Regions from separate parts of the Pseudomonas sp. ZT5P21 genome, predicted to be linked through region 1. Evidence: riboswitches for the same ligand, from Rfam matches in the RefSeq annotation. Region 1 holds a riboswitch; the other holds the start of a gene.
What was found. Region 1 has a riboswitch for cobalamin ahead of cobO (cob(I)yrinic acid a,c-diamide adenosyltransferase). Riboswitches for the same ligand answer to the same signal wherever they lie in the genome.
Positions count from the first base shown of each region.

Region 2: it holds a riboswitch for cobalamin, as region 1 does, so the genes downstream of both, cobW (cobalamin biosynthesis protein CobW) here and cobO (cob(I)yrinic acid a,c-diamide adenosyltransferase) in region 1, are expected to answer to the same signal.

Region 1 covers NZ_CM142705.1:4,122,008-4,130,500, forward strand. The annotation lists gene cobD (threonine-phosphate decarboxylase CobD) at 1-989, opposite strand, end outside; gene cbiB (adenosylcobinamide-phosphate synthase CbiB) at 982-1,890, opposite strand; gene bluB (5,6-dimethylbenzimidazole synthase) at 1,887-2,537, opposite strand; gene ACYZT9_RS19100 (cobyrinate a,c-diamide synthase) at 2,534-3,934, opposite strand; gene cobO (cob(I)yrinic acid a,c-diamide adenosyltransferase) at 3,931-4,542, opposite strand; cobalamin riboswitch at 4,623-4,856, opposite strand; gene ACYZT9_RS19110 (hypothetical protein) at 5,011-5,583, shown strand; gene ACYZT9_RS19115 (PQQ-dependent sugar dehydrogenase) at 5,664-6,977, shown strand; gene ACYZT9_RS19120 (C40 family peptidase) at 7,006-7,542, opposite strand; gene ACYZT9_RS19125 (C40 family peptidase) at 7,764-8,405, opposite strand.
Region 2 covers NZ_CM142705.1:2,778,491-2,786,983, reverse strand. The annotation lists gene cobN (cobaltochelatase subunit CobN) at 1-3,625, opposite strand, end outside; gene cobW (cobalamin biosynthesis protein CobW) at 3,628-4,689, opposite strand; cobalamin riboswitch at 4,791-5,002, opposite strand; cobalamin riboswitch at 5,237-5,464, shown strand; gene ACYZT9_RS13015 (CbtB domain-containing protein) at 5,586-5,780, shown strand; gene ACYZT9_RS13010 (CbtA family protein) at 5,791-6,495, shown strand; gene ACYZT9_RS13005 (cobalamin biosynthesis protein) at 6,492-6,905, shown strand; gene cobM (precorrin-4 C(11)-methyltransferase) at 6,988-7,734, shown strand; gene nfuA (Fe-S biogenesis protein NfuA) at 7,904-8,488, opposite strand.

The DNA.
Region 1 (8,493 bases):
CGGGTTTCCTTGGCATAGGCTTCGAACGCCTGATCGAGTCGGTTCCAGTCGGCCTCTTCGCCAGGCAGGCCGAAACGCAGGCTGCTGTTGTGGGCGAACAACCGCAGCAGAATGCCGCGCCGTGCCATGAATTCATGCAGCTCTTCGGCGCGCTCGGTCATCCGCCATTGAAACAAGGCGCAACCGCCCTGAGGTTTAAAACCGTGTTTTTCCAGCAGCAGCGCCAGACGCTCGCTGGCTTCTTCGGTACGCGCGCGCTGCCTGGCGTGCCCTTCGGTATCCAGTAAACAGGCATGGCCCACCACACGAGTCGGTCCGCTGACGGCCCAAGGTCCGACTTGTTCGGCGAGCAACTTGAGCAACTTGCGCTCCGCCAGCACAAATCCCAACCGCACACCGGCCAGACCGAAAAACTTGCCGAAAGAGCGCAGCACGATCAACCCGACCTGATGGGCACACGGCGCCAGGCTCAGCTGTGGCGTGTTATCCATGAACGCCTCGTCCACCACCAGCCAGCCACCGCGCTGGGCCAGCCTGGAATGCCAATCAAGCAGACGGCTCGGGGTCAGGCTCAGGCCGGTGGGATTGTTCGGGTTGACCACCACCAGCACGTCGAGACTGTCGATGAAAAAGTCGACTTCCTGCTCCAACACTTCACGCACGATGTAGCCGCTGCGGCGCCAGGCTTCGGCATGCTCGGCGTAACACGGCGACAGCACGCCGACCTTGCCGACCCGGCGCAAACGGGGGAGCAACTGAATCGCCATTTGCGAGCCGGCCACCGGCAATACCTGCGCGGCACCGTAGTATTCGCAGGCCGCCTGCTCCAGTCCGTCATCGGTTTCCGGCAACCGCGCCCAGGCGCGCAGCGGAATGTCCGGGACCGGAAACGGCCAGGGCGCGAGGCCGGTGGACAGGTCGAGCCAATCGGCTTCGGCGATCCCGTATTCGAGCGCCGCCTTGCGCAACCGTCCACCGTGTTCAAGCATAGAATTCAGCTCCCACGCAGAGAATCAGCAGCCATAACCATACCCCGCGCTGGACCAATTGCCAGCCGCGGTCGATGGAATCGGCATCCGCCGGCGCGCCTTCCCCCAGTGGCGGACGCTGATGCAATTCACCGTGATAAATCGCCGCCCCGCCCAACTCGACACCCAGCGCACCGGCACCTGCGGCCATCACCGGACCGGCGTTCGGGCTGTCCCAGGTCGGGCCTTGTGTACGCCAGCATTTCAGCGCGAGGCGGGTTTTGCCCAGCAGCGCGTAAGTCAATGCCACCAGTCGTGCCGGGATATAGTTGAGCACGTCGTCGATCTTTGCCGCGGCCCAGCCGAAACGTTCGAATCGTTCGTTGCGATAGCCCCACATCGCGTCCAGCGTATTGCTCAAACGGTAGAGCACCACGCCTGGCGCACCAGCCACGGCAAACCAGAACAGCGCGGCAAACACCGCGTCGCTGCCGTTCTCCAGGACGGATTCGGTGGCGGCGCGGGCGACTTCGGTTTGATCCAGTTCACTGGTCTGGCGGCTGACCAGATAGCCGACGCGTTTGCGCGCCTCGTCCAGATCATCACTGCGCAGCGCCTTGGCAACCGGCTCCACGTGTTCTCCGAGGCTACGCATGCCGAGCGCGCAATAGAGCACGAGAATTTCAACGATCCAGCCGACATAAGGCGCCCAGGAGAAAGCCGTGGCGAGCAAGGTCAGCGGCACGACTGCGATCACCCAGGCGGTGACGCCGTGGCTGCGCCAGCCGCGTCCACCGCCGTTGAAACGTTGTTCGATGCGGTCGGCAAAACGGCCGAACGCCACCAGCGGATGCCAGCGTTTGGGTTCACCCAGCAGCGCATCCAGCGCAACCGCGGCGACACTCAACAACGCCACACTCATTGACTCACTCCCCAATAATTTTCATACAGCAATTCGCTTAGCGGCCGCGCCTGCGCCCAGCCTTCGAGTACCAGCATCGGCGCCGGATAGAATTCCTTGACCGGCCCGAGGCAAAGAATCGCCAAAGGCTTGGCCCCGGCGGGCAAGCCCAGCAGGTCGGCCAGGGCTTGCGGCTCGAATAGCGAGACCCAGCCCATGCCCAATCCTTCGGCACGGGATGCCAGCCACAAGTTCTGGATCGCGCAGGACAACGAGGCCATGTCCATTTCCGGCAAGGTGCGGCGGCCAAAAATGTGGCGTTCGCGATCGTCCATCAGCGCAGCGACCAACACCTCGGCACAGTCGTTGATGCCTTCGACTTTCAGCTTCATGAATTCGTCGGTGCGCTCGCCCAGGGCTTCGGCGGTGCGGACGCGCTCTTCTTCCACCAACAACCGGATCTTGCCGCGCAGGGCGCGATCGCTGACGCGGATGAAGCGCCAGGGCTGCATCAAGCCGACGCTCGGCGCCTGGTGCGCGGCTTCGAGCAGGCGCCGGAGCAACTCAGGCTCGACGGTGCCGCCGCTGAAGTGGCGCATGTCGCGGCGTTCGGCGATGGCACGGTAGACCGCTGCGCGTTCGGCCTGGCTGAATGCGTTGTCAGTCATGGCCTCTTCGCGAGCAAGCTCGCTCCCACAGGAATTTGAGTTTCTGCAGGTAATACACGGTCAACTGTAGGAGCTGGCTTGCCAGCGATGGCGGCCTCAAGGTCAGGTAGAAATAGTGCGGCGATCGCTTTCGGATTCGACGGAAAATAGAAATGCACATAAGAAGCCGTCATCCGCCCCTCACGATATACCGCTTCCGCCCCACGCCCGCCATTAGGGCTGAGGCCACGGGCAATCGGCTCAAGTTCGGTACTGGTCAACGAATGATGATAGGTATGCCCACGGAGCGAGCCTTCCGGCAACTCGACCGCCTGCAGCGCCAGCGCTGCCAGCCGTTTTTGCATCACCGCATCACCGGCCAGCAAACCGACCAGCTCTGCGCGAGTGCCTTCGACATCGGTCAGCGAGTCGAGCAGATACAGCATGCCGCCACACTCGGCCAATAATGGTTTGCCCGCCGCGTGATGAGCACGAATGGCGTTGAGCATCGGGGTGTTCTGTGCCAGCGCCACATGGTGCAATTCCGGGTAACCGCCCGGCAAATAGAGGCTATCAGCCTCCGGCAACTGCGCGTCGCGAGTCGGTGAGAAAAACAGCAATTCGGCGCCCATGGCTCGCAGCAAATCCAGACTCGCGCCGTAGGTGAATGCGAAGGCATCATCACGGGCAACAGCGATTCGCACACCGGCCAGCAACGGCTCGGCAGCGATCACGTCAGGCGCGGCGAATTCCACTGCGGGAGGCAGCGCGACTTCGCAACTGCTGGCCAGGGCATCCGCCGCCGCATCAAGACGCAGATCGAGATCATTCAATTCACTGGCTTGAACCAGACCGAGATGCCGGCTCGGCAATTCAATCCCGGTTTCCCGGGACAACGCGCCATACCAGCGCAAGCCTTCAGTGAGGCTGCCTTCGAGCAACTGCGCATGACGCAAGGTGCCGACGCGGTTGGCCAGCACGCCGGCAAACGGCAAGTCCGGCTGATACTTCGCCAGCCCCAACGCGAGTGCGCCAAAGGTCTGCGCCATCGCGGTGCCGTCGATCACCCCGAGCACCGGCACACCGAAGTGCCGCGCCAGATCGGCGCTCGACGGCGTGCCGTCGAACAGCCCCATGACGCCTTCGATCAGGATCAGGTCGGCTTCACCGGCGGCGTCCCACAACAGTCGACGACTTTCTTGTTCACCAACCATCCACATGTCCAGTTGATACACCGGCGCACCGCTGGCGCGCTCGAGAATCATCGGGTCGAGAAAGTCCGGTCCGCATTTGAATACGCGAACCTTGCGCCCCTGATTGCGATGCAAACGGGCCAGCGCGGCGGTGACGGTGGTCTTGCCCTGACCGGAGGCCGGCGCGGCAATCAAGACCGCCGGGCAATGACGTGGTTGATTCACAGCTCGACGCCTTTTTGCGCTTTGATCCCGGCCTGGAAGGCGTGCTTGATGACGCCCATTTCAGTGACGGTATCGGCCAGTTCGATCATCTCCGGCTTCGCACCACGACCGGTGACCACCACGTGTTGCATCGGCGGACGCGCCTGCAAGTCGCTGAGCACCCGATCGAGGTCGAGGTAACCGTGCTTGAGGGCGATGTTCAACTCATCCAGCACCACCAGGCCGATCGACGGGTCTCGCAGCAGTTCACGGGACACTTCCCAAGCGGCTTCGGCGGCGGCGATGTCCCGTTGGCGGTCCTGGGTTTCCCAGGTAAAACCCTCGCCCATCACATGAAAACGCACCTGCTCCGGAAAGCGCCGGAAGAACCGTTCTTCACCGGTGCTGTTGCGGCCCTTGATGAACTGAACCACGCCGCACTGCATGCCATGGCCCATGGAGCGGGCGAGCATGCCGAACGCCGAACTGCTTTTGCCTTTGCCGTTGCCGGTCAGCACCAGCAGCAGGCCGCATTCATTCGGCGAGTTGGCGATGCGTTCGTCGATCACGGCTTTTTTGCGCAGCATGCGCGCCAGATGGCGTTCGTCACGATCGGGGGTATCAGTCATGGGGAGCTCTCCGTTGAGGCTGGATAACGGCGGGCAGGCGCAAGAATAGACGGCAAGAAGCCTGGCATCGCCCACCGTGATGCCGCTGGATGGATCAGGCCGGTCTCCGGGCTCATGAGCGGCGTTTCGCCTGACTGCGCGCCTTCCCATGTCGATATCGGCACAGTGGCTCTGATGCGCAGTGTTCACTCATTTACCGTTGCGGGGGCAGCGCCGGGATCGTGGTTGTTCATCAGTTGAACGAACGCCTCACCGGCTTCCCTGTTTCACTCTGTCGACCAAGGCCACAGAGCACCTGAAACAAGCCGCGAAGGTTAGAGGGTTGGGGGTGGAGCGTCAATTAAAGCCGGGAAGCCGTCGGCTGAAAAACTGCCGCTGATCAAATAACTGACGCCAATCTTGTGCCACACTTCGAGCGGTGATATCAAAGAGCCACAACCCCATATCACAATAACAAGGGTAAGCCACATGCAAGGTATGATCATCAGCAATCCGAAGCTGGAATTCCTGCGTCCGGTGCTCGAACGCTGGTTTGACTGTATCGACCGTTACAACGCCGTTCGCGGCGATAACGACACGCCTTATTGGTACGACGAAAAAGCCAACCTCGGCTTGCTCTCGGCCGCCGCCTGGATGGCAGAGATGGTCACGCTGCAACAGACGCCGACCCGCAAACAAAACGAAGAAGGCGAACGCAACGCCCGCGCCGACCTGTTCATCGCCGCCAGCGAAGAGCGCGCTTACCTTCAGGCCACGCAGCGCTGGCCCCGAGTCAACAGCCTGAACCTGACACAGGCGCTGGCTGATATCACCAGCGACGCCCGGCGAACCAGCTACGCCAGCGACCTGAAACTCGGTTGCCTGTTCGTTGCACCGCAAAAAGCCCAGCACGGCGCTAGCCCGGAAGAACTCCAGGACATGGTCGATGACCTGCAAAAGGAACATACCTGCGCCGTCGCCTGGTATTTCCCCTACGCCTACCGCAAGTTGCGCAACGAAGCCGGCCACTACCACCCCGGTATCGCCGTGCTGTTCAAGTAAGCTCGCGGCTGACCGGTTGAACCATCGCGGGTTTGCGCTTCTCTATTGATCAGGTCACTGCATTTATAGGGAAGATCAGCATGCGCAAGCCCCAGCTCGTTCTCGTCATCGCCCTCGCCGGAGGGCTCGCCGCCTGCGGTGAAAGCGCCAGCCTGCAAGTCTCCGACGGCACCGGCCCGTCGCCCAAACTTCCAGAACCGAACAAAACCCTGATCCCAACGGTGAACATTGCCCCGGCGATCGGCTGGCCGGCCGGTGTGCAACCCACAGCGGCGGCGGGAACTCAAGTGACGGCATACGCTGAAGGCCTCGATCACCCGCGCTGGCTGTATGTGCTGCCGAACGGTGACGTGCTCGTCGCTGAAACCAATGCGCCGCCTAAACCCGACGATGGCAAAGGCGTTAAAGGCTGGGTCATGAAGAAGGTCATGGGCCGCGCTGGTGCCGGCGTACCGAGCCCTAACCGCATTACGCTGTTGCGGGACAAGGACCGCGACGGCATCGCCGAAACCCGCACGGTGTTTCTGGAAAACCTCAACTCGCCCTTCGGTATGACCCTGGTCGGCAATGACTTGTATGTCGCTGACACGGACCGCTTGCTGCGTTTCCGCTATGAGGATGGCGACACGGCAATCAAGTCGCAGCCGATCAAAGTGGTTGATCTGCCGGGCGGCACGCTGAATCACCACTGGACGAAAAATGTCATCGCCAGCAAGGACGGCAGCAAGCTTTACGTTACGGTAGGCTCCAACAGCAACATCGGCGAAAACGGCATGGATCAGGAAGAAGGTCGCGCGGCGATCTGGGAAGTGGATCGTGCCACCGGCAATCACCGGATCTTCGCCTCGGGGATTCGCAATCCAAATGGTTTGGCCTGGGAGCCGCACAGCGGTGCTCTATGGACGGCTGTCAACGAGCGGGATGAAATCGGCAGCGACCTGGTGCCGGACTACATCACTTCCGTAAAAGAGGGCGGATTCTACGGCTGGCCTTACAGCTATTACGGCCAGCACGTCGACATCCGCGTTGAGCCGCAAAAACCGGACCTGGTAGCCAAGGCTATCGCGCCAGACTACGCGGTCGGCCCGCACACCGCTTCACTGGGCCTGACGTTTGCTGAAGGCAACACGCTGCCGGCGCAATTCAAGGAAGGCGCCTTCATCGGCCAGCACGGCTCGTGGAACCGCAAGCCGCACAGTGGTTACAAAGTGATTTTCGTGCCCTTCAGTGCCGGCAAGCCGACCGGGCAACCGGTTGATGTGCTCACGGGTTTCCTCAATGCAGAGGAGAAAGCCATGGGCCGGCCAGTAGGTGTGGTGATTGATCAGCAAGGCGACTTGCTGGTGGCGGATGATGTGGGGAACAAGGTGTGGCGGGTGTCGGCGGTCAAGTAATCTCCAACGGCCAACTTATAGCTGCGAATCAAGGATTGCGCGCAAGATGCTCAGGCTGCAATACACGCTTGGCGCTCAGGTAGGCTTTTTGCCAGTAAGCCTTGGACAAGCTGTCGAGCTTCACGGTGCCACCGGTGGCGGGCGCATGGACGAAGCGACCTTCGCCGACATAGATCCCGGCGTGACTGACCTGAGAGCCGCCATTGGTCGCGAAGAAAAGCAGGTCACCGGTTTGCAGGCCTTCCTTACCGACATTGGCCGCTTGCATGCTGATCATCTCGCGGGTGGTGCGTGGCAGAGATATGCCCGTGACGTCACGGTAGACATAACCGATCAGGCCGCTGCAATCGAACCCGGAATCCGGCGTGTTGCCACCCCAACGATAAGGCGTACCCACCAGGCCCAACGCACGAAACAGCACGTCTTCGGCCTCGGGCGAAAACGGTTGGGCGGAACTGAAAACGATCGGCGCGCGAACTACCGGCGCAGGCGGTGGTGTGCGGCTGGCGCAGGCGCTGAGCAGCGCTGCGAAGAACATCAGTGCGAGGCGGGCCGACATTGTCATCTGCAGAACATCCTGATCTGGCTGCGGCTTTTTTCTGCCGACGGAGCAGAAAAGAAAACCGCCTGCGCAGGACGCAGGCGGTTTGCCATCAATAATAGATCAGGATTCTAGCGGCTATGCGCCAAACTTCAAGTAAGACTTTAAGTTCGCCTTACAAGTTGTCCGCCTACTCTGTTTCAGAAAGGCTATGTCGCCACTAGATGCGGCGACAGCAAGGACAATTACTTGCGTGCCGTGACCACGGTTGGGGCCATCGCGAGTGCGCGCTTGGCTTCGATGAAGGTTTTGCTCCAATAGCTGTCGCCGAGGCTATCAACCCGGACGCCACCGCTTTTGCGGCTGCTGGAGTGGATGAACTGGTTGTCGCCGAGGTAGATCCCGGCGTGACTGACACGACCGCGACGGCCATTGGTGGCGAAGAACAGCAGATCGCCCGGCTTGAGCGCGCTTCGAGCAACCAACGGCGCGTCCACGTTGATCATTTCGCGAGTGGACCGCGGCAGGTTCATGCCGGCCTCTTCACGGAACAGATAACCGATGAAGCCGCTGCAATCAAAGCCAGCCTCGGAGGTGCCGCCGAAACGGTAACGGGTACCGATCAGGGACATGCCACGTTCGAGGATGCTGTCGGCCAATACCGGAAGCTGGTACGACTTGCCGTCGGCGAAGTTGGCCAGTTCTTTGTCGGAGGCTACGCCGTCCTGGTAAAGAGAGTCCTGGAAAAGAACGGAAGACGATTGCGTAGTATCTGAATTTTTAACCTGTTGTTGAGGCGCTTGCTCGGACACGGGAGAGTGGGCAGCGCAACCGAACAACAGGGTAACGAGTGCGAGAGGCACGAGGGGTGCAAAGCGATTTAGCATGGGCACGACCGTGGCTGATAGTTGTAAAGAAGCCGAGACTATGCCCGCTATCATCCTCATTTGCAAATTCAATCGAACTTTATGTGAC
Region 2 (8,493 bases), 1.3 Mb from region 1:
CGACCGTGGCCGCCAGTTCAAACGCACCTTTGTAGCCGTGGCGCTTCACGCCGTCGATCCACTTTGGATTCGCCGCCCGGGAGCGGATCACCCGGTTCAGCTCTTCCTTCAAGGTACGGATTCTCGGCAAGTCCGGTTGGCTGTGATCGCCATGGTAACTGGCCGCTGCTGCGCCGCTCAGACTTTCCACGGCGGCGAGCATGCCTCCCTGGAACTGGTAGTAGTCGTTGGAATCGAGCAAGTCATGCTCACGGTTGTCCTGGTTTTGCAGCACGGCCTGAACCTGGCTCAGGCGTTGGGCGAACTGTTCGCGGGCGGCGGTGCCTTCGTCCGTACCGCCGTAAGCGTAGCCGCCCCAGTTCAGGTAAACCTTGGCCAGGTCCTCGCGACTTTGCCACAGACGACCATCGATAGCGCCCTGCACACCCGCGCCGTACGCGCCGGGTTTGGCGCCGAAGATGCGCCAACCCGCCTGACGTTTTGCCACCTCTTCATCGAGGCCCGATTGCAGTAACGCTTCACGCTCGGCGCGGACCTTGGCCGCCAAAGGGTTGAGATCGTCGGGCTCATCCAGCGCGGCGACCGCTTGCACGGCGGCGTCGAACAGACGGATCAGATTGGCAAACGCATCACGGAAGAAACCGGACACGCGCAAGGTCACGTCGACCCGCGGGCGGTCGAGCAAACTCAGCGGCAGAATTTCAAAATCATCGACGCGCTGACTGCCCGTCGCCCAGACCGGGCGCACGCCCATCAGTGCCATGGCTTGCGCGATGTCATCGCCACCGGTGCGCATGGTCGCGGTACCCCAGACCGACAGGCCGAGCTGACGCAGATGATCGCCGTGGTCCTGCAAGTGCCGCTCAAGGATCAGGTTCGCCGACTGGAAACCGATGCGCCAGGCGGTGGTGGTTGGCAGGTTGCGCACGTCCACCGAGTAGAAATTGCGCCCGGTCGGCAGCACGTCCAGACGACCGCGACTTGGCGCGCCGCTAGGGCCGGCCGGCACGAAACGACCGCTGAGGGCGTCGAGCAGACCGCGCATTTCGGCGGGACCGCAGGCGTCGAGCCGAGGAGCGACCACTTCGCGCAGGCTCTCAATGATGGCGCTGACGTCGGACCAACACGACTCCTGTGGGAGCGAGCTTGCTCGCGATAGCGGTGGGTCAGGCAAATCAATGTCGACTGACACTCCGCCTTCGCGAGCAAGCTCGCTCCCACAGGGTCCGGGGATGGCATGAGGCTGGTTTAGTGCCTGCTCGATCAGTTGAGCGGCGAACAATTCCAGGCGTTCGCGGGTATCGCCGGCCGTGCGCCAGACTTCATCGTTGAGGGTTTGCAGTTCCAATGGACGCGGCCCTGTCCACAAATCGGCCAACGCACAATCCAGCGGATCGAAACCCAATTCAAACGCCTTCGCCAACGCCCGCAACAAACTCGATTGCGCCCCTCGCCCGTCGCCACGGGGTATCCGCAACAGCGCCAACAAGGTATCGATACGCAAACGCCCAGTCGGCGACTCGCCGAACACATGCAGGCCATCACGGATTTGCGACTCTTTCAAATCGCACAGATAAGTGTCCAGACGCGGCAGCCAGATCGCCGCATCGGCATCGCTGTCGAGCTTGTCGTCCAGTTGCAGTTCGCGGTCGATGTGCGTGTCGCGTACCAGTTGCAGGATGTCGCGCTGCAATTCCCGGGCGCGACGCGGATCAAGAAATTGCGCTTCGTAATATTCGTCGGCCAACAGCTCGAGATTACGCAGCGGGCCGTAGGTTTCGGCGCGAGTGAGCGGCGGCATCAGGTGATCGATGATCACCGCTTGCGTGCGACGCTTGGCCTGAGCGCCCTCGCCCGGGTCGTTGACAATAAACGGATAGATATTGGGCAGCGGCCCGAGCAGCGCGTCCGGCCAGCAGTTTTCCGATAGCCCGACGCCCTTGCCCGGCAGCCATTCGAGGTTGCCGTGTTTGCCGACGTGGATAACGCCGTGAGCGCCGTAGGTGTTGCGCAACCAGAAGTAGAACGCCAGATAGCCGTGGGGAGGCACCAGGTCCGGATCGTGATAGACCGCGCTCGGGTCAACCTGATAACCGCGCGCCGGTTGAATACCGACAAAGGTCAGGCCGAAACGCACCCCGGCGATCATCATCCGCCCGCCACGGCACATCGGGTCACTTTCCGGCGTGCCCCAGCGTTCCAGCACGGCTTGGCGGTTGGCCTCGGGCAAGGCGTTGAACATCAAGGTGTAGTCGTCCAGCGCCAGGCTTTGATGACACGGACGCTGGTCGAGCGTATCGAGGTCGTTGCTGACACTGCCGAGCAATTGCTGGATCAATGCGGTGCCGCTGCCCGGCAGTTCGGCGGGCAGCGGATAACCTTCTGCGTGCAACGCACGGAGGATATTCAACGCAGCGGCGGGTGTGTCGAGGCCGACGCCATTGCCGATGCGCCCGTCGCGGGTCGGGTAGTTGGCGAGGATCAGGGCGATGCGTTTTTCGCTGTTCGGCAACCGCGCCAGATCGATCCAGCGCCGCGCCAGTTCGGCGACAAAATCCATGCGTTCAGGTGCAGGCCGGTAGCAAACGACGTCGGACTGACTGCGTTCGCTGCGCCACGCCAGGTCCTTGAAGCTGATCGGGCGGCTGATGATCCGCCCGTCCAGTTCGGGCAACGCAATGTGCATCGCCAGATCCCGCGGACCGAGGCCCTGCTCGCTGGCACGCCAGCCGGGTTCGTTGTCCTGGGCGCAGATGGCCTGGATCACCGGGATGTTGCGGCGAAACGGTCGCAAATGTGGCGCTTCGGGGCTGGACTGGGCGAAACCGGTGGTGTTGAGAATCAACCCAGCTTCGACTTCGTCCAGCAGGTCCTCGACCACCGTCAGGCAGCCGGGCTCCTTCAAACTGGCCACGGCAATCGGCAAGGGGTTCAACCCCGCCGCTTGCAAACGCTGGCAGAAAACATCGATGAACGCGGTGTTTGCCGCCTGCAAATGCGAGCGGTAAAACAGCACCGCCGCCACGGGTTGACCAGCCTGCCAGTCGGCTTGCCAATCACTCAATGCGGCGGGGCTTTTTTGCGGGTGGTAGATCGCGGTACGCGGCAGTGTTTGCGGTTCGGCCCACGCATAGTCGCGCTCCAGCCAGCGATTGGCCAGGCAGCGAAACAGGTCGAGGGCGTTGGCCATACCGCCCTGGCGCAGGTAATGCCAGAGCCGATCACGGTCTTCTGCCATCACCGTGCTCAGGTCGCTGAGCTCCGGATCCGGGCGATCATCGCCGGGCACCAGAATCAGCTGCACGCCGCGCTGCGAAAGCTCGACCAGTCGCTCAATGCCGTAGCGCCAATAGGCAATGCCGCCATGCAGCGAAATCAGAATCACCTTGGCGTGGCGCAGCACTTCATCGAAATACAGGTCGACCGACGCGTGGTTCTGCACCTGCATCGGGTTGGCCAGGCGCACGCTCGGGTAATCGTCGGGCAATTGCTGCGCCGCTTCGGCGAGCAGCGCCAGGCTGGAATCGCCGCTGCACAGGATCACCAGCTCGGCCGGGGTTTGTCCAAGGTCGGCGATGTTGTCATCCGACACGAAACCGCCGGGCTGGGTCCTGAGCAGGTGCATGGCTAGACGCTGAGCGCGGCGCGCAATTGCGCTTCGAGTTGCGCGGCGTCCAGCGCCTGGCCGATCAATACCAGACGCGTGGTGCGCGCTTCATCGGCGCCCCACTGACGATCGAAATGCTTGTCGAAACGCGTGCCCACGCCTTGGATCAGCAGACGCATCGGTTTGTTCGGAATCGCGGCGAAGCCTTTGACGCGCAGGATGCCGTGCTTGACCACCAGTTGGGTCAGCGCGTCCAGCAGCAGGCTTTCGTCGGCTTGTGGCAGTTCGATGGAGATGGAATCGAAGGCATCATGATCATGATCATCTTCGCCTTCATGGTGGTGATCGTGATGGCTGTGGCGGCTGTCGATGTGTTCTTCGGAACCGGCGCCGAGGCCGATCAACACGTCCAGTGGCAGACGACCGCTGCTGGCTTCGATGACTTTTACCGCTGGCGGCAGTTCTTCGGCGACTTCCCGGCGTACGCGGGCCAGGTCTTCCGGGCTGATCAGGTCGGCTTTGTTGAGGATCACCAGGTCGGCGCTGGCCAGTTGGTCGGCGAACAGTTCATGCAGCGGCGATTCGTGGTCCAGGTTCGGGTCAAGTTTGCGCTGGGCGTCCACTTGATCCGGGAAGGCGGCGAAAGTGCCGGCGGCAACGGCCGGGCTGTCAACCACGGTGATCACCGCATCAACGGTGCAGGCGCTGCGGATTTCAGGCCACTGGAAGGCTTGAACCAGAGGCTTGGGCAAGGCCAGGCCCGAGGTTTCGATGAGGATGTGATCGAGGTCACCGCGACGGGCAACCAGTTCGCGCATCACCGGGAAGAATTCTTCCTGAACCGTGCAGCACAGGCAGCCGTTGGCCAGTTCGTAGACGCGGCCGCTGGCTTCTTCTTCGGTGCAACCGATGGAGCACTGCTTGAGGATTTCGCCATCGATGCCCAACTCGCCGAACTCGTTGACGATCACCGCGATGCGGCGGCCTTGGGCATTGTCGAGCATGTGCCGCAGCAAGGTGGTTTTGCCCGAGCCGAGGAAGCCGGTAACGATGGTAACGGGGAGTTTGGCCAGTGTTTTCATCGGATGCCCTTTGGCAAGGTGGCGGGCATACGGGACGACAATCGCTGCGACGGATGCGCGCGCGGAAGAGTTCGCCACCGGATCACCCCGCCCGGTTGTAGTGAGAAATCTGTGTCGAGGCAGGTCTCCTGGCTGACGGCTTGCCAGGCGCTAACCTGGCATTCGCTGCGCCTTCCCGCGAACCTTTGCACAGGGTTTGCAGTGGCGTGGCAGCGAACATCACCGTTCACAGTTGCGGGGGCAGCCGCGGCATCGACCGCGTTCCCTTCTTAGCTTCGGCAAACGCCGAAGAACCTCGAAAGCGCAAGGCTACGCATCGTATTGGGGCGGGTCAATGTTCGTGAGGCACTCGCGATCCCTTGTGGCGAGGGAGCTTGCTCCCGCTCGGCGGCGAAGCCGTCGTAAAACTTGCTTGCGAGTTATGCCTGAAGCAATGTTGGGGGTCGCTTCGCAACCCAGCGGGAGCAAGCTCCCTCGCCACAGGTACCAGTCTCGGTTTCGAGTTGAGAACTCCTGCCAATTGACGCCCAACCCTCGCCCATGCTCTCCTACTCAGCTTGTTACGGGTGCCCTTCACAGGGTGAAACGGGAAACCGGTGAATCATGTGCTTTACTCAAAGCCATGTCAGTCCGGTGCTGCCCCCGCAACGGTAAGCGAGCGAAGCGTCAGATCCACTGTGTCAGCAGTTCGGCATGGGAAGGTGATGCTTGCAGGTTTCGGTTAATGCCAAAGCCCCTCGCGAGCCCGGAGACCGGCCCGCAACACACAGTGACGATTGCGTTCACTGAATAACAAACCCGCGGTGGGCGGGCGCTGTTTGAACTTCTGCGTGCCCGATTCGCAGGGGCCTTCCATGCGCTCTATATCACCCGCTGACAGACCAGAGGGAAGCGCCATGTCGATCATCAGCAGCACCGGCCACACATCAGCCAGCACCACCACCACGACCTTGACTCAACGCCTGACCGCTGCCGCCTGCGCATCGATCCTTGGCGCGTGCCTCGTGTATTTCGCCGGTTTCTCGCACATCGAAGCCGTGCACAACGCCGCGCACGATACCCGTCACAGCTCCGCTTTCCCGTGCCATTGAGACCTGCCACATGATCAAGCGTATTGCGCAAACCGCAGGGTTCACCGGGTTGCTGGCCGCCCTGCTGCTGACCCTGCTGCAAAGCTTCTGGGTCTCTCCGCTGATTCTGCAGGCCGAGACCTACGAGAAATCCGGGCCGGCTGCTGTTGAAGTTCATGAACACGCCGCCGGCACCGCCGCTCACACCCACGATTCCGAAGCCTGGGAACCGGAAGACGGCTGGCAGCGCGTGCTGTCGACGACCGGCGGTAACCTGGTGGTTGCAGTGGGTTTCGCCCTGATGCTCGCTGGCCTCTACACCTTGCGAGCGCCGACCAAAACCTCGCAGGGTCTGCTTTGGGGCTTGGCCGGTTACGCAACGTTCGTGCTGGCTCCGACCCTCGGCCTGCCGCCTGAACTGCCCGGCACTGCCGCGGCGGATCTGGCACAACGGCAAATCTGGTGGATCGGCACTGCAGCGTCCACCGCTGCCGGCATCGCGCTGATCGTGTTCAGCCGTCACTGGTTGATGAAGATCCTGGGCGTGGCGATTCTCGCCGTTCCTCACGTCATCGGCGCGCCGCAACCGGAAGTGCACTCGATGCTCGCGCCGCAAGCCCTGGAAGCCCAGTTCAAAATCGCTTCGCAGCTGACCAATGTGGCGTTCTGGCTGGCCCTGGGCCTGATCAGCGCCTGGTTGTTCCGACGCAAAAGCGATGGCCAATACCCCGCATGACGGATACTGGCACAGCGCCGACTTTGGTGGTCGGCCTGGGCTGCCAGCGCGGCTGCCCTGTCAGCACGCTGCGGGCGTTACTCGATCAGGCGTTACAGGCGCATCAAATCGGGCTTCACCAGATCAAGGCCTTGGCCAGCATCGACCTGAAGCGCGAAGAACCTGGTCTGATCGAGCTCGCCGCACAACTCGAACTGCCCCTGATGTACTTCAGCAGTGAGCAACTGGCCGGTTATCAACCGCGACTCAGCCACCGCTCGGACATCGCTTTTGAACGCACCGGCTGCTACGGCGTAGCGGAAAGCGCCGCCCTTGCCCTCGCTGAACAATTGGCTCAGTCACCGGCAAAACTGCTGATCTCGCGACAAAAATACGCCCAGGCCACTCTGGCATTGGCCTACGCTGCGTAAAACCCTCGATAATCCGCGCCTTCGATTATGAGCAATCTTCATCTGAGGCGTTGCCCAGCCCCTTTTCTGACAGGAAACGACGATGACCGTCTACTTCATTGGCGCAGGTCCCGGCGACCCGGAACTGATCACCGTCAAAGGCCAACGGTTGATCCGTAGCTGCCCGGTGATCATCTACGCCGGCTCCCTGGTACCCGCCGCCGTGCTGGAAGGCCACCGCGCCGAACAGGTGGTCAACAGCGCCGAACTGCACCTGAAAGAGATCATCGAACTGATCAAGACCGCCCATACCAATGGGCAGGATGTGGCGCGGGTGCATTCCGGCGATCCGAGTCTGTACGGGGCGATTGGCGAGCAGATTCGTTATCTGCGTGAACTCGACATTCCATTTGAAATCATCCCCGGTGTCACCGCCACGGCAGCCTGTGCGGCACTTTTGGGCGCTGAGCTGACTTTGCCGGACGTGTCACAGAGCGTGATTCTGACGCGCTACGCCGACAAGACTGCAATGCCCGCCGGTGAGGAGCTGGGGAGCCTGGCGCAGCATGGCGCGACCATGGCGATTCACCTTGGGGTCAATCATCTGGAAAAAATCCTGGTTGAGTTGCTGCCGCATTACGGCGCGGACTGTCCGATTGCGGTGATTCACCGGGCAACCTGGCCGGATCAGGATTGGGTGGTGGGGACGCTGGCGGATATTGCCGGGAAGGTTGAGGCGAAGGGGTTTCGGCGTACGGCGTTGATTTTGGTGGGTCGGGTGTTGGGCAGTGATCACTTTAGTGAGTCATCGCTGTACCGTGCCGGGCATGCACATCTTTACAGACCTTAGGGCCCCATCGCGAGCAAGCTCGCTCCCACATTGGATTTTCAGCGCAAACACATGCTGCCTACAACAAAGATCATTGTGGGAGCGAGCTTGCTCGCGATGGGGCCAGTGATTTTTACACATAAAAAAACGGCACTCACGGGTGCCGTTTTTTCATGTCGCAGCGAACACCTTAGTAGTAGGCGTTTTCTTTCTGCGTGTGGTCGGTCACGTCACGCACACCCTTCAGTTCGGGAATGCGCTCGAGCAAGGTGCGCTCGATGCCTTCACGCAGGGTGACGTCCGCCTGGCCGCAGCCCTGGCAACCGCCGCCGAACTTCAACACGGCGATACCGTCGTCGACCACATCGATCAGGCTGACCTGACCGCCGTGGCTGGCAAGCCCCGGGTTGATCTCGGTCTGCAGGTAATAGTTGATGCGTTCATTGACCGGGCTGTCAGCGTTGACCATTGGGACTTTGGCGTTTGGCGCCTTGATGGTCAACTGGCCGCCCATGCGGTCGGTCGCGTAGTCGACAACCGCGTCGTCCAGGAAAGCTTCGCTGAACGAGTCGATATACGCCGTGAAGCTTTTCAGCCCCAGCGCGGTGTCTTCTGGTTTTTCTTCGCCCGGCTTGCAGTAGGCAATGCAGGTTTCGGCGTACTGGGTGCCAGGTTGGGTGATAAAGACGCGGATACCGATGCCCGGGGTGTTCTGCTTGGAGAGCAGATCAGCCAGGTAATCGTGGGCGGCGTCGGTGATGGTAATAGCGGTCATGGAAA